DNA from 4 places in the Klebsiella sp. HN106 genome. Region 1 is predicted to be linked to each of the others. Evidence: predicted binding sites of a transcription regulator. Region 1 holds the regulator's gene; each other region holds the start of a gene.
What was found. The regulator CRP, encoded in region 1, controls carbon source genes, mostly activating them, when cyclic AMP is high. The targets are predictions, from matches to a motif close to ATGTGANNNNNNTCACAT.
Positions count from the first base shown of each region.

Region 1 (3,964 bases):
CTAAGGCGGCACACACTATCGTTTATCCAGGGAGTTGTTATGTCTGCCAAACATCCGGTGATTGCCGTCACGGGCTCCAGCGGCGCGGGTACCACAACCACCAGCCTCGCTTTCCGCAAAATCTTCGCCCAGCTGAATCTGCATGCCGCTGAAGTCGAAGGGGATAGCTTTCACCGCTACACCCGCCCGGAAATGGACATGGCGATCCGCAAAGCGCGGGATCAGGGCAAACATATCAGCTACTTCGGCCCAGAGGCCAACGACTTTGGCCTGCTGGAACAGACGTTTTCTGAGTATGGGCTAAGCGGCAAAGGCCAGTCGCGCAAGTATTTACATACCTATGACGAAGCCGTGCCGTGGAACCAGGTTCCGGGGACCTTCACGCCCTGGCAGCCGCTGCCCGAGCCGACTGACGTCCTCTTTTACGAAGGCCTGCACGGCGGCGTCGTGACGCCGCAGCACAACGTCGCAAACCATGTCGACCTTCTGGTCGGCGTGGTGCCCATCGTCAATCTTGAGTGGATCCAGAAGCTTATCCGCGACACCAGCGAACGCGGCCACTCTCGGGAGGCGGTGATGGACTCGGTGGTCCGCTCGATGGAGGACTACATCAACTTTATCACCCCGCAGTTTTCGCGCACCCATCTCAACTTCCAGCGCGTCCCCACGGTGGATACGTCCAATCCCTTTGCGGCCAAAGCCATCCCTTCCCTGGATGAAAGCTTCGTGGTGATTCATTTCCGCAACCTGAAAAATATCGATTTTCCGTGGCTTCTGGCGATGCTTCAGGGTTCGTTTATCTCACATATGAACACGCTGGTGGTACCGGGCGGAAAAATGGGGCTGGCGATGGAGCTGATTATGGCGCCGCTGGTTGAACGGCTGATGGAAGGCAAGAAAATAAGCTAGCTGCGATCGCCCCGGCGGCAACATAACCTACCGGGGTCGGTTCCGTTTATCCTTCGATCACTTCATAAGAGTGAGTAATGTTTACCGCCTTCTCAAGCATCAGCGCCACCGAGCAGTATTTTTCCGCCGACAGGTCAACGGCGCGGGAAACGGCCGCGTCTTTTAACTCCTTACCGGTCACGATAAAGTGCAGATTGATATGGGTAAACAGACGCGGCGCCTCTTCGCGACGCTCCGAGGTCAGCTTAACTTCGCAGTTGGTGACGTTATGACGCCCCTTCTGCAAAATGGAAACCACGTCAATCGCGCTGCACCCGCCTGCCGCCATTAGCACCATTTCCATCGGGCTGGGCGCTTTATCCCCGGAATTACCGTCCATCAGAATCTGGTGGCCAGAAGCCGACTCACCGATGAAGGTTAACCCTTCAACCCACTTCACTCGCGCTTGCATAAATTTAACTCCAGGGCTGTAATTTTCCTGACAGATTACGCGTAGATAACAATTCTCGCAACGGAAGGCGACCTGGGTCATGCTGAAGCGAGACACCAGGAGACATGCGGCGAAAGCTATGCTAAAACAGTCTGGATGCTACAGTAATACATTGATGTACTGCATGTATGCAGAGGAGTTCACATTACAGGCTGCAGAACACTTTCAGCCGGATTCCCAGGTATAGGGATTCAATACGATTGCATGCCCGGATGCCGTGTAGTGTCGGCACCCGGAGATAGCTTATAACAGAGGATAACCGCGCATGGTGCTTGGCAAACCGCAAACAGACCCTACCCTTGAATGGTTCTTGTCTCATTGCCACATTCATAAGTACCCATCAAAGAGCACGCTGATCCACCAGGGTGAAAAAGCAGAAACGTTGTACTACATCGTTAAGGGCTCCGTGGCTGTACTCATCAAGGATGAAGAAGGTAAAGAGATGATCCTCTCTTACCTCAACCAGGGCGATTTCATCGGTGAATTAGGCCTGTTTGAAGAAGGTCAGGAGCGTAGCGCCTGGGTACGTGCGAAAACCGCATGTGAAGTGGCCGAAATCTCCTACAAAAAATTCCGTCAGCTGATCCAGGTTAACCCGGATATCCTGATGCGTCTCTCTTCGCAGATGGCGCGCCGTCTGCAGGTTACGTCGGAAAAAGTGGGCAACCTCGCTTTCCTCGACGTGACTGGTCGTATCGCCCAGACGCTGCTGAACCTGGCAAAACAGCCGGATGCGATGACCCACCCGGACGGTATGCAAATTAAAATTACCCGCCAGGAAATCGGTCAGATTGTCGGATGCTCTCGCGAAACCGTTGGCCGCATCCTGAAAATGCTGGAAGATCAAAACCTGATCTCGGCACACGGTAAAACTATCGTCGTCTACGGTACCCGTTAAGTCGGTAAAACGGCGTATTGCCTGACAATACGCCGTTTTTGTTTTCCCCTCATGTGGCGCAGGCTGATTTACCACCCGGAAGTCAACTATGCACTGCGGCAAACGCTGGTGTTGTGTCTGCCGGTTGCGATAGGGCTTCTGTTCGGTCATCTACAGCAGGGGCTGCTGTTTTCTCTTGTTCCCGCCTGCTGCAACGTTGCCGGGCTGGATACACCGCATAAGCGTTTCTTTAAACGCCTGATTATCGGCGGCTGCCTGTTTGCCGGCAGTAGCCTTATCGTTCAACTCCTTCTGCAGCGAGAAATACCTTTGCCGCTGATCCTCACGGGTCTGGCGCTCATCCTCGGCGTCACGGCCGAAATCAGCTCTCTGCACGCAAGGCTGCTGCCCGCCTCGCTTATCGCGGCTATATTTACGCTCAGTCTCGCGGGCAACATGCCGATCTGGGAGCCGCTGCTGATCTACGCGCTCGGGACGTTATGGTATGGCGTTTTTAACTGGGTCTGGTTCTGGCTTTGGCGCGAACAGCCGCTGCGCGAATCCTTAAGTCTGCTGTATCGCGAGCTGGCCAATTATTGCGAGGCCAAATACAGTCTGCTTACCCAGCATACGGACCCCTCAACATCGTTGCCGCCGCTGCTTAATCGACAGCAAAAGGTGGTAGATCTGATAACCCAGTGCTATCAGCAGATGCATATGTTGGCGGCCAACCAGCGCAGCGATCATAAACGCCTGCTGCGCGCATTCCAGGTTGGACTGGACCTGCAGGAGCATATTTCCGTCAGCCTTCATCAGCCGGAAGAGGTGCAAAAACTGGTGGAGCGCAGCCATGCGGAAGCGGTGATTCGCTGGAACGCGCAAACCGTTGCCGCCCGCCTGCGGGTGCTGGCGGACGATCTCCTTTACCATCGTTATCCTCAGCGCTTTCAGATGGATAAACAGATCGGTGCGCTGGAAAAAATCGCCTGGCAGCATCCCGATAACCCGGTCGGGCAGTTTTGCGCCTGGCATTTCAGCCGTATTGCCCGGGTTCTGCGCACCCAGCGGCCGCTGTACGCGCGTAACCTGATGGCGGATAAAACCCGTCGCCTGCCGCTGCTGCCTGCCCTGAAAAACTATCTGTCGCTTAAGTCGCCGGCCTTACGAAATGCGGCGCGTATCAGCGTGATGCTGAGCGTCGCCAGCCTGATGGGCAGCGCGCTAAACCTGCCAAAACCCTACTGGATCCTGATGACGGTTCTGTTCGTGACGCAAAACGGCTACGGCGCCACCCGAGTACGCATCGTCCACCGGGCTGCAGGAACCATTGCCGGGCTGGTCATTGCCGGACTGACGCTGCACTTTCACGTCCCTGAAGGCTATACGCTGACCGCGATGCTCTTTATCACGCTGTTAAGCTATCTGATTATCCGCAAGAACTACGGCTGGGCGATGGTCGGATTTACGGTAACGGCAGTGTATACCCTGCAGCTACTCACCCTGAACGGCGAACAGTTTATCGTTGCCAGGCTGATTGATACGCTGATTGGCTGCCTGATCGCCTTCGGGGGTATGGTCTGGCTATGGCCGCAATGGCAAAGCGGCCTGCTGCGCAAAAATGCCCACGATGCGCTGGAAGCCGATCAGGATGCTATCAGGCTGATCCTCAGCGACGACCATCAGGCCCC
Region 1 covers NZ_JBLURD010000011.1:166,041-170,004, reverse strand. Annotated here, with positions in the region: gene ACSIPU_RS22125 (YheU family protein) at 1-4, shown strand, start outside; gene ACSIPU_RS22120 (phosphoribulokinase) at 40-909, shown strand; gene ACSIPU_RS22115 (OsmC family protein) at 956-1,360, opposite strand; gene crp (cAMP-activated global transcriptional regulator CRP) at 1,665-2,297, shown strand; gene ACSIPU_RS22105 (YccS/YhfK family putative transporter) at 2,349-3,964, shown strand, end outside.

Region 2 (3,964 bases), on a different contig from region 1:
GAAAACCAGATCCGGAGAAGCATCAAGGAAGGAGCGCAGAAAAGAGGATTGTTGCTCAAGCTGAATTTGCGCCTCTTCACGCTCTTTCATCTCAATTTTGAGCTGCTCAAGCGTCGTTTCACGTTCCGCTTCCGCCTTTTCACGTTCGCCGATTTCCTGATTAAGCTGGGCGATATTGTCCTTAAGCTGCACATTCAGCTTGAGATCGCGCTCGCGCATCTCCTCCAGTTTCTCTACCAGCCGCGAGAGGCGCTGCCGGGACTCTTCCAACTGCTCAACCACCACCGAAAGGAAATAGACCGCCCACGGGGTAATCAGCAGGCCGAAGAAGATGGAGCGGATCACATCAATACTTTCCACCTGGCCATGCAGCACCATCGTAACGGCCATCTGCACAACTATCGCCAGCACCACCAGCGCAAAGGCCAGCAGCATTGAAAAGCGCACCAGACCCAGCTTCATCATCAGGTCAACATAATACTGCGCCAGCATACGGATTTGCTTCATAAGGGATTCCTTCGCGACAACTTCGCACAATAATACTCAATTCTGAGCAAGACGCTGTAAGTTGTGCAAAAAATGCGGGAAGGATTGCAGTTACGCGGCTGACGCTGAACTGGCGTCAGCCGGAAATAGAGAAGAGAACAAAACGAGCGTTAGCGTTTACTGAGCGCTTCCCACAGCCCCTTCAGGTAGGTCACGCCCAGCGCACGGTCGTATAATCCATAACCTGGCCGCCCTGTTTCACCCCAGATAAAACGTCCATGATCCGGGCGTATATAGCCACTAAAACCATTGTCATAGAGCGCCTGCATCACTTTATACATGTCCAAAGAGCCGAATTCTGACGGATGAGCGCATTCATAAAAGTCTTTATCTTTAATAAGATTAATATTACGCACATGGGCAAAATGGATACGCTTGCGCCGTGTAAACTCGGCCAGAATCGAGTAGACGTCATTGGCAGGATCTTCCGCGATTGAACCGGTGCAGAGCGTGATGCCATTGGCCTCAGAATCTACCGCCCGGCAGATCCAATCCAGATCGTCGCGATTTTTCACGATACGCGGCAAGCCAAAAATAGAGTACGGCGGATCGTCTGGGTGAATAGCCATTTTCACGCCGACCTCTTCGCAGACGGGGATAACCGCCTTCAGGAAATAGACCAGATTCTCCCGCAGCGTCTTGTCATCAACATCTTTGTACTGCGCAAACAGCTCCTGAACTTTGGCCAGACGCTCAGGTTCCCAGCCCGGCAGAGCAAAACCATTTGAGTTATCCAGAACCTCTTTCACCACCTCTTCCAGGCTCTTATCAATATCTTTTTTTTCAAAAGCCATCGTCCGGGAGCCATCCGGCAGAACATAGTTCATATCGGTCTTCATCCAGTCAAAAACCGGCATGAAGTTATAGCAAATCACTTTTACGCCAAACCGGGCAAGATTACGGATAGTCTGTTGATAGTTGGCGATATAGCGATCGCGGGAAGGCAGCCCTATTTTAATATCGTCATGAATATTGACGCTTTCGATAACTTCCATTTTTAGCCCGGCATCATGAACCTGATTTACCAGGCGCTGGATTTTTTCCAGCGGCCAGACCTCACCAACCGCGACATCATAGAGCGCCCCCACCACGCCTTCAACGCCGGGAACCTGGCGGATATATTCCAGAGAGACCTTGTCTTCCTCCGGCCCAAACCAACGCATTGTCATTTGCATACGAAATCACCTGATTCAATGTTATTAACGGCAATAGCCTACTACCATACAAGATAAAATAACCAGATTTATATCAACGGCAGTGACGTTGGTCACACCACTTTTTTTCAGAGGATAAAGCAAAATAAATGCGCCGTAGCGATGACGTTATCCGCCTGCTATGGAGAGATCCAGCGACGACCGAGAGCAGACCCCTGAACGCCGTGTTCATTGAGGTATTTATCCAGTTCAACCATCCCGGTCCAGCGGTTCTCACACCACAGCGGCGCCAGCAGCGTTGGGCGGCGCGCGCTGGCGGAGATACGGTGAAAAATCACTTCCGGAGGGGTGTGACGGATCATCTCTCCTGCGGTAACCGTATAGTCGTCCAGCGCAATACCGTTTAACCTTCCTGCCTGCCAGGCCCTGGCCATAATGCTCCCCTTCACAATATGAAGTGGATGCAGCTTAATGCCGTCTACGCCGGTCTCCACTACCTGCTCTAAGGTCTCCAGGCATTCACCCTGTCCCTCGCCCGGCAGGCCCACGATAAGGTGGCTACACACTTTAAGGTCGCGCTCGCGTGCCAGGCGGGTGGTTCGCTGATAGCAGGCAAAATCGTGGCCGCGGTTAATTCGGTGCAGCGTTTTATCATGCGCGGTTTGTAAACCCAGCTCGAGCCATACTTCGTAGCCCTGCTCCCGATACTCACTCAGCAGGTCCAATACGGCTCCGGGGACGCAGTCCGGGCGGGTGCCCACGCACAGCCCGACGATGCTGGCCTGGCTGATTGCCTGCTGATACATGGATCGCAGTACCTGAACTTCGGCAAACGTACTGGTATAGGCCTGGAAATAGGCCAAATAGCGCTTAGCCCGGTTTACCCGCTGCGCCTGATGGGCTAGCTGCTCAGCAATCGAACGGTGCTGCTGCTCTTCATCGGCAAAAGAAGCGACATTACAAAAGGTACAGCCGCCACGACCAATGGTGCCATCGCGATTTGGACAGCTAAATCCACCGTGCAGCGTCAGTTTGTGAACCTTTTCTCCATATCGGCGCGCAAGATCCCCACCAAACATGTTGACTAATTTTTGTAACTGCATAATCTGATAGACCGGCCTTAAGAAAGGGGCCAAGCCTGCCATTTTTAGCTACCGACGGCGATGACCTGGATCAATCGTCAACGCGGCCGCTTACCTCATTGCATAAACAATCAAGATAACTGCAATTTAATTCATAGTCAGGGTAATGAGTTTTCCTTATACATAGCCGCTGATTGGCAATTATCTTTACCCTGGCACAAAACAGTATTAGCAACCAAAAAATAAATAAAAAGCAGTTTAAAAAACTGTGATAAAAAAACAATTCAGCACAGACAGATAATGTCGTGCCGTCGATACAGTGAGACAGATCACACTCGTTTCTGTCTCCTGGCGCGTTTCAGTAGTATTTAAAACGCATTTATTCTCTTAAAAATCATTTAATTAGCTGTTGCATAGCACATTTTTGTATAAATAAGATTGCCATTTGACGTATGTGTGGATTCCCGATAAGTTGGGAATCCGCTGGAAGCTTTCTGGATGAGCGCTCTGCTCATCATATTTATGCAGTAATTGAGATTCCCTCTTAACAGCAAGTCCTCAAACTTGTGTACCGATGCGAAAAGGATTTAAAGAGGGCGAATGCGAGGTGTAAACCCCGTCGCCATGCTCTTTCTGTGCCCGTGCGCAATCGGTAACGGAGGGTGTCCCGTAGAGCCTGGGGAGGTTCACTGATATGTTGTACGATAAATCCCTTGAGAGGGATAACTGTGGTTTCGGCCTGATCGCCCACATAGAAGGCGAACCTAGCCACAAGGTAGTGCGAACCGCTATACACGCACTGGCCCGAATGCAGCACCGCGGCGCGATTCTTGCCGATGGAAAAACCGGCGACGGTTGTGGCTTGCTGCTACAAAAACCCGATCGTTTCTTCCGAATTGTTGCGGAAGAGCGCGGCTGGCGTTTAGCCAAAAATTACGCCGTTGGGATGCTGTTCCTTAATAAGGATCCTGAACTGGCAAACGCGGCGCGCCGCATCGTCGAAGAAGAACTTCAGCGCGAAACGCTGTCTATCGTCGGCTGGCGCGATGTGCCAACCAATGAAGGCGTACTAGGTGAAATCGCCCTCTCCTCGCTGCCACGTATAGAACAAATCTTTGTTAACGCCCCGGCTGGCTGGCGCCCGCGCGACATGGAGCGCCGCTTATTCATCGCGCGCCGTCG
Region 2 covers NZ_JBLURD010000006.1:19,552-23,515, reverse strand. Annotated here, with positions in the region: gene arcB (aerobic respiration two-component sensor histidine kinase ArcB) at 1-507, opposite strand, end outside; gene uxuA (mannonate dehydratase) at 657-1,721, opposite strand; gene ACSIPU_RS15795 (TIGR01212 family radical SAM protein) at 1,880-2,803, opposite strand; gene gltB (glutamate synthase large subunit) at 3,477-3,964, shown strand, end outside.
Region 2: uxuA (mannonate dehydratase) is a predicted target of CRP. The motif match lies at 1,802-1,819, and genes of this name have one in related genera.

Region 3 (3,964 bases), on a different contig from region 1:
CGTGATGCATCAAACGCTAGGTGATTACATTCGCCAGCGCCGTCTGCTGCTCGCTGCGGAAGCGCTAAGAACCACCCAGCGCCCTATTTTTGATATCGCGATGGATCTCGGCTACGTATCGCAGCAGACTTTCTCACGGGTGTTCCGCCGCGAATTCGACCGTACACCTACCGACTATCGCCATCAGATTTCCGCCTGATAACGTTGTTGCCAGGGGCAGAGGCTGGTGCGGTCGTTAGCCAGCCACTGCATATACTCCTGCGGCGGCATCGCTTTCGCAAAGAGCCAGCCCTGGCAATATTGCACGCCCCGCTTTTGTAGCCAGGCGACCTGCTCTGCCGTTTCCACGCCTTCAGCGACGATCTTTAAATGCAGGCTGTTCGCCATCTGGATGATATGTTCGGCAATCAGGTGGCTGGTGGTGTTGTTTGACAGCGTATCGACAAAAGATTTATCAATCTTGAGGATATCGACGTTGAGCGCATGGAGATTGTTCAGATTGGAGTAGCCGGTGCCGAAGTCATCGATAGCGATTTCATATCCCGCGTCGCGAAAAGCCTGAATCACCGGCGTCGTTTTCGGGACGTCAATAAACCCGCGTTCGGTCACTTCGATTTTTATTTGTTCCGCCTTGATGGCGTAGCGCCGGACCTTCTCATTGATATGCTCAATCAAGCGCGCGGATTGAAAATCAGCAGCCGAGAGATTAATCGCTACGTACAGGTGCGGATGCCGCGCCAGAAATTCGCCGAGATCGGAAAATACCTCATCGATGACATAGTCGGTAACCTGGGCGATCATCCCTTCGTTTTCCGCCAGCGGAATAAACTCCGCCGGACTCATCACCGGGCCATCAAACCCCGGCCAGCGCAATAACGCTTCGGTACCAACGCAGCGGTGATTTTTAATATCGATAATCGGTTGATAGTGCAGGCACAGCTGGCGACGGCTTAACGCGCGCTGCAGCATATTACGCGGAGAGTGGTACTGCTGCCGCGTGCGCGACCACACCAGTAACAGCAACACGCTGCAAATCAGCCCCAGCGGCAGAGTCAGCGTCACCTGATTATAAAAATTCTGGTAATAGCTGACGCGCGAGGTGGACATGATGACGGCAATCGGGCGAACGGTGGAATGGGCGATGGCATAAACGCGGCCATCCTGCTGAAAGAGCGCCTCTTCAGCGCGAATCAGATGACGTAATTCCTCAGGGTCGGCGTTCTTGCTGACGGAAAAAAAATGGTTCGTTTTGGTATCAAACACGCCCCAGGCGAGATTGCTGTCACTGGATATCAGCGCGCTGAACGAGAGCGGATTAATCACCACCACATAGTGGCCGCGCTGCAGATAGTTCATCGCATAGCCAGGGTAGAAAGGCGTTTCGCGGTAGTAGTAAATCGCGATATCCGGCTTTTTGGTATAGGTTGCGGCCGGAATTTGCCACCCCATCTCGCGGCGTACCGCAGTGGAGCAGAAAAAATGGCTGCCGTTGGCGTAGATTAAGTCGTCGATATAGAGCAGACCGCGTACAATGCCGAGCAGATATTGCTGATGATACGGCGAACACACTTCTCCCTGATACAAACGGGCCTTATCGCGCGCTTCGTCAGCTTCTCGAATAACCAACTCCGTTTTTTGTAGCGCCAGCCGAGAAAACAGCCGCAGCTGATCGGCGGTTTCCGCTTTGGCGCGGATTTGCGCAAACCACAATGCCAGCACCACCGGTAGCAGAATGACCAGCACAATGCCAACAATTCTCAACGCCTTGTGTGGCGCGCTACGACTCATTTACGCTTTTTATCCATGCGATACGCCTTAATCAAGGTGAAAGGCCCCGATGACTCCTCTTACTGTGATATGAATCAGGGTATCTCAGCAACCCACGCTTTGACGTAAAAACCTCATGACTATGAATGATGAATAATACTTGCTAATGCAAGACGTGAGAAACATTCTCAACATAATGAGATTAGCCCCACTATCTAATTCGGTTTATCCGTATAATTCGCCGGAATATGTAATAAAATCCGCAGAACCTAAACCTTATTAAAAAAGAAATGCGCTCGACTATCGCTTATAATCGACCTTCGCAATGAAAGCTCTCCCCCCCCTTATTAACCACGAACTTTTCAGGGTCAATAAGCGCAAGAAAACTCCCATTTTGGACTGGTGAATAAAAGAACAAATGTGATATAGTTCACATTAGCTGATGAAACAAAAACGTTGTTTCATTACGTTCCTGTTTGCCTGAAGATAGCCAGAGCATCGCATCACCGTCAGTCTCGCCAGGTTGTCAAAGGCTTCCAAATTTCGTTGAGGATAGGTTGATGGCTTCCATTACTACCAGTGTCGTACTTTTGCGCTGGCCGCTCGTGAGCGCAGTGCTGATGTTTCTGGCCAGCTCGTTGAACATTCAGCTGCGTAAAAGTGATTATGCCGGTTTAGCGGTAATCTGTAGCTGTATTGGCCTGGCCGCGGCCTGCTGGTTTGCCACCGGTCTGTTGGGCATTACGCTGCTGGACGTGGCGAAAATCTGGGGCAATATCAAGGACGTGATGATTGAAGTCATGAGCCAGACTCCGCCTGAATGGCCGATGATGATGACCTGATTTCGGGCCGCCTTATCCGGGCGGCCACGCCCACACCATCGTGAATGCCCGCACTGGCGAAGCGCCGTTAGCGAAAATCCCCGGTCCGCACTGTGCATAGCCGGGCGACAGGGCCAACAAAAGGGTAGCCCGGAGGACAGGGACTACGTGCCGCCTCCGGGAGGATGCGTCTCTTCTGGCCACCAGAGAAGAGTAAGACCTTAATCACCGGGAACCTGCTGCACTCTCCCCCTTTGCGACAATACATCACCTGCATGAACAACAACAATGGCCAGATACGGGTCAGGTTTTACCGTATCTGCTGGCCCAGATCGTGCTGCCCCGACGGCAGCCCCGGTACTGCACGTGGAAAGTCGTTCGGGCAGCGTTTTATGGCGCAGAGCGCCTGGTAACGGCAGGAGTCTGCCGTCGTGGCGGTAGAATGATAAGGACAGGAAGGCCGCTCCCGCAGCTTCTCCCACTGCGCTTCATCGTATCGCGTGATGTTATAAACTTTTACCGCATGATATTGCTCGTTGATTAACACGCTCGATGAGTAGAGTTTTATCGACTCTCCCGGCAGTAATAAAATGTCGGCCTCATACCACAGAATAAACTTTAAAAACCGCAGGCTGGAAATTGAGGAAAAAGCTACCCCGGAATGCGGGCAGACAAGAGTATTATGAATAGTCCATTTCATTTTCTATCCTTGCGTGCATTGCTGATTAATGACTCTATATATTGATAGCATTCATCATAGATAACCGCAAGGCGATAGATTAATAATGTGATATCAGACAATACTCAAAGCGCTTTATACTCACTAAGATGTAGCGTGAATATTGCATTATAACAATGAATGGTTAGCCATAATAATCAACGATAGCGCCAGCAATGAACATACATAAATAAGTATATATTGACAATAAATTACAGGCTACCAAAAGCGGTAGCCTGTAATATTACACCGGGAGTGAGTCAAAAATATCTAAGCGATTGTGCGCATATTAAACGCGGGCATCACCAGGTTTTACCAATATTAAACTGGAACTGCTCAGCTTTATCTCCATCGTATTTTTTAAATGGCTCAGCCCAGGAAAACACCAGCGGGCCTAACGGCGACATCCACTGCACCGCAATCCCGGCAGACATACGGATATGCGAAGGGTCGCCATAGTCCGGGATCCCTGCCGCCAGCGTCTGACCGGTATTTTGCCAGGTGGTACTCCATACCGTACCGGCATCGAGGAATAGCGACGTTCGCAGGCTGTCGGCATATTTGTCATTCACAAACGGCGTCGGCACAATAAATTCGCTGTTCAGGACCGCCATCGCGTTACCGCCAACCGCATCGGATGAAGAATCCAGCGGACAGG
Region 3 covers NZ_JBLURD010000003.1:296,615-300,578, forward strand. Annotated here, with positions in the region: gene soxS (superoxide response transcriptional regulator SoxS) at 1-199, shown strand, start outside; gene ACSIPU_RS12400 (EAL domain-containing protein) at 184-1,788, opposite strand; gene ACSIPU_RS12405 (YjcB family protein) at 2,328-2,609, shown strand; gene iraM (anti-adapter protein IraM) at 2,899-3,288, opposite strand; gene bamA (outer membrane protein assembly factor BamA) at 3,609-3,964, opposite strand, start outside.
Region 3: ACSIPU_RS12405 (YjcB family protein) is a predicted target of CRP. The motif match lies at 2,186-2,203, and genes of this name have one in related genera.

Region 4 (3,964 bases), on a different contig from region 1:
AGGTCGCGGCGAATTGTCGCCGGCGAGGCGTGAGTCGCCGCCACCAGCTGGTCCACTGTCACCAGATTATGGCTCTTCAGAAAATCCATAATCTGCTCTAACCGGTTATATCCCTTCATGTTATTCCTGTGCGATTTGCATGGCGAGCTCAATAGAGGTTGCCATGCTGTCAGACTTAGCTTTACCTGTCCAGGCAATATCAAACGCCGTGCCGTGGTCTGCGGAAGTGCGGATAAACGGCAGTCCGGCGGTAATATTTACCCCATCATAAAATCCAAGTAATTTTAGCGGAATATGCCCCTGATCGTGATACATCGCGACCACCATATCAAACAGACCTTCGTGACACTGCATAAATACCGTGTCCGGCGGGCATGGCCCGGTCACGTTGAGCCCTCTGGCCTTCATCGCTTCAACGGCCGGACCCACGATACGAATCTCTTCATCGCCAAACAGACCGTTTTCCCCGGCGTGAGGGTTCACTCCGGCAACGGCAATGCGCGGATTAGTGAAACCCACCCGGCGCAGGAAGCTATCGGCGATGCCGATCACCGTTTCAACTCGCGGCTGGTTCAGATTATCAAGGAATTTTCGCAGCGCCACGTGGGTAGAGATATGGATCACTTTGAGCTTATCGGTATATAACACCATCGCAAAATCTTTGGTTTGCGTCAGATGGGCGAGCATTTCGGTATGTCCCGGGAAGTTGTGCCCGGCCAGATGCAGCGCTTCTTTATTGAGCGGCGCGGTAGCGATCGCAAACACCTCACCCGCCATCGCCAGCGCGGTCGCTCGCTTGATGCAGCGGTAAGCTAAATCCCCCGCCTGCGCCTGCACTTCCCCCGCGCGTAGTCCTTGCGGATCGGCCAGCGGTTCGTCGATAACGTTAATCGTGCCCGCGCTGAACTGCGCCTGTTCCGGACGATCAATGATACGCAGCTCGGCGGGCGGGGTTATCCCCATCGCCAGGATCCGCCGCAGCGTCTGCGCGCAGCCCACCACCACGACCGGCGCGCCGTTGAGTTTCCCCTCAACCAGCGATTTGATAATAATTTCCGGGCCAATGCCTGCCGGGTCTCCCATCGTTACCGCAATGATGTTAGTCACTCATTTTCTCCTCAATAAAATTCACAACCTCCAGCAGGGTGGTTTCCGTTCCGAATCCGCCTGCCTTGGTCATTACCGGCCGCTGCCAGCTACTACCCAGAAAATTGCCGAACGGCACGCATTGCGCCACCCGGCCTGTAATATGAAATCCGCTGGCGCCCAGCGCCTGCGCCACGGCGATCGCCACGTCGCCGCCGGATAAATAGAGCGCTCCCGGCTGGCTCTGCGCGATGGCCAGCGCGCTGACCCGCGCCAGGTATGCGCAGATGCGTTCGCCAAGGGCGGTGCGATCGACCCCATGCCGACGACACAAGGCTTCAACCGCCTTTCGCGCCTCGCTATCGGGTCGGGTGGTGATAACGCAATGATTATTTTCGCTCAATACCGCCACGATACGCCGGGCATCAAGGGCGGCATCGCCGTCAAAGGCCATAGCCACATCAATGTCGACCCGCCGGACGCGCGGATGCTCATTAAGGCGGGCAACCTGCTGTTGCGCGATTTCGCTCATTGAACCGACCACCGCCAGCAGCGGGCCGTGCGGCATAGTCGCCAGCCGACGCGCCAGGGCGTCGCATAGCCCCGCAGACCCCACCAGCAGCACCCGCTGCTCGCACAGAGCGACCGTGGCGATAATGGCATCCAACTGCTGGTTTTCTTCGGCATCGACGATCAGCACCCGCGGCGTCTCAACCGTTTGTTCCAGCTCTGCCGCCAGCCCGGCGACCGTTGTCCCGCGGCACAGCAAATCGCTTTGTTGAGCGACCACGGCGGCGATATCCGCGCTGCTGACCGGCGTTTTCGGGTCGGTCGCGAACTCGGTTTCATTCACCGGCGAGCCGTGCACATAGCACACACCCCGGCGCGTCAACCGGCCAGCCGCCGGAAAAGCCGGCGCCAGAACCGCTACGGCGCAGTTCAGCGCGCGCATCGTTGCTTCCAGCTCGGCGCCGAGATTGCCGCGCAGCGTGGAGTCGATTTTTTTCACCGTCCAGCGCGGCTGAAAACGCGGCAACACCGCCTGTAAAAGATGCGTGATGCGCCGTGCCGCCTCTGCGGCGGGCTGCGCGCGGCTGTCGCTATTGAGGATCAGCGCCTGCGCCTCTCCCTGGTAGCTGGCGCTAAACGCCACTTCCGCCCGCATCCCCGTCTCCGCCAGGCTGACTCCCGCGTCATTTGCGCCGGTAAAGTCATCCGCCAGAACCAGCACCTTGTTATCGCCGCTGCCCATCATGTTCCCTTTTCAAGCTGTTCGAAATTGATAATGATTATATTCAATCACAATTGATTAAATGTGAGCAAGCTCAAGTTATTAAATCTCGCTATAAATTATAACTTCATCCCACAATGTGAGTGACCCGAACAATAGATGATTAAGTTTAATCATCCATAAGACAGGAGAAAGAAGTGGCAACCATTAACAGCACCCTGATTAGCGGCGCGGGCGCGTTTACCGCCCTGCTACCGCTGCTGACCGGCAAACAGCGCATTTTGCTGGTCACCGATGCCAACGTTGGCAAACTCGATGCCGCACGGCAGATCCGTACGCTTCTGGAAGACGAAGGGCGTCAGGTTCAGATCGTTGATTCCGTACCCGCAGAGCCAAGCCAGCATGATATGACGCAAATTCTGCGCCTCGTCAGCGCTAACCAGCCGGAGCTAATTGTCGGGATTGGCGGCGGTAGCGTTCTGGATGTGGCCAAGCTGCTCTCGGTTCTGCTGCATCCCGACTCGCCGGGGCTTGAGGCGCTGCTGGCCGGCGAAAAGCCGCAGCAAAAGGTGACCTCGTTATTAATTCCCGCCACTGCCGGCACCGGTTCCGAAGCCACGCCGAACGCGATCCTGGCAATCCCGGAACAGAATACGAAGGTGGGGATTATCTCCCCGGTTCTGCTGCCGGATTATGTTGCCCTGCTGCCGGAATTAACCACCAGCATGCCCGCGCATATCGCCTCCTCTACCGGCATTGACGCGCTGTGTCATCTTATTGAGTGCTTTACTTCGACCGTTGCCAATCCGGTTAGCGATAACGCGGCGCTGATTGGCCTGCGCAAGCTGGTGCGCAACATCGAGCTATCGGTGAGTGAGCCGCACAATCTGGCGGCGAAGCTGGAGATGCTATGGGCCTCTTATTATGGCGGTGTGGCTATTAACCATGCGGGCACTCATCTGGTTCATGCCCTTTCCTATCCGTTAGGCGGCAAATATCACCTGCCGCACGGCGTGGCTAACGCCATTTTGCTGGCGCCTTGTATGAAGGTGGTGCGCCCACACGCGGTGGCGAAATTTGCCCAGGTCTGGGATCTGCTCCCTGAAACCGACCTGACGCTTAGCGAAGAAGAGAAATCCCATGCGCTGGTCGCCTGGCTCGCCGCGCTGGTGAAACGCCTGCAGCTGCCCGATAACCTTGCCGCGCTGGGCGTACCGCCAGAGAGCATCAGCGAACTGAGCGAAGCGGCGCTGAACGTCAAGCGTTTACTGAATAATGCGCCATGCAGCGTTAACCAGGATCAGGTTGAAGCGGTTTACCGCACCCTGTTCCCCGCACAATAACACCAGGGAAGAGATGAAATGAGCAATTCAATTACCGGCGTTCTGACCGCCATCGTCACGCCTTTTACCGCAGAGGGAGCCGTGAATATCCCGGCGCTAAGGCAGCAGGTACAGCGCCAGCTCGCCGCGGGCAACGCTATTTTTTGCGGCGGTACCAACGGCGAATTCTTTGTGCTGAATGAAGCGGAAAAAATCGCCGTCGCTAAAGCCTGCGTGGATGAAGTTGCCGGTCGGGCGCCGGTGGTGGCGCATATTGGCGAAGTGTCGACTCGCGAAACGATCCGCCTGGGTCAACAGATCGAAC
Region 4 covers NZ_JBLURD010000001.1:505,347-509,310, forward strand. Annotated here, with positions in the region: gene ACSIPU_RS02330 (DeoR/GlpR family DNA-binding transcription regulator) at 1-119, opposite strand, end outside; gene ACSIPU_RS02335 (D-threonate 4-phosphate dehydrogenase) at 121-1,107, opposite strand; gene dtnK (D-threonate kinase) at 1,100-2,338, opposite strand; gene ACSIPU_RS02345 (iron-containing alcohol dehydrogenase) at 2,515-3,660, shown strand; gene ACSIPU_RS02350 (dihydrodipicolinate synthase family protein) at 3,679-3,964, shown strand, end outside.
Region 4: ACSIPU_RS02345 (iron-containing alcohol dehydrogenase) is a predicted target of CRP. The motif match lies at 2,400-2,417, and genes of this name have one in related genera.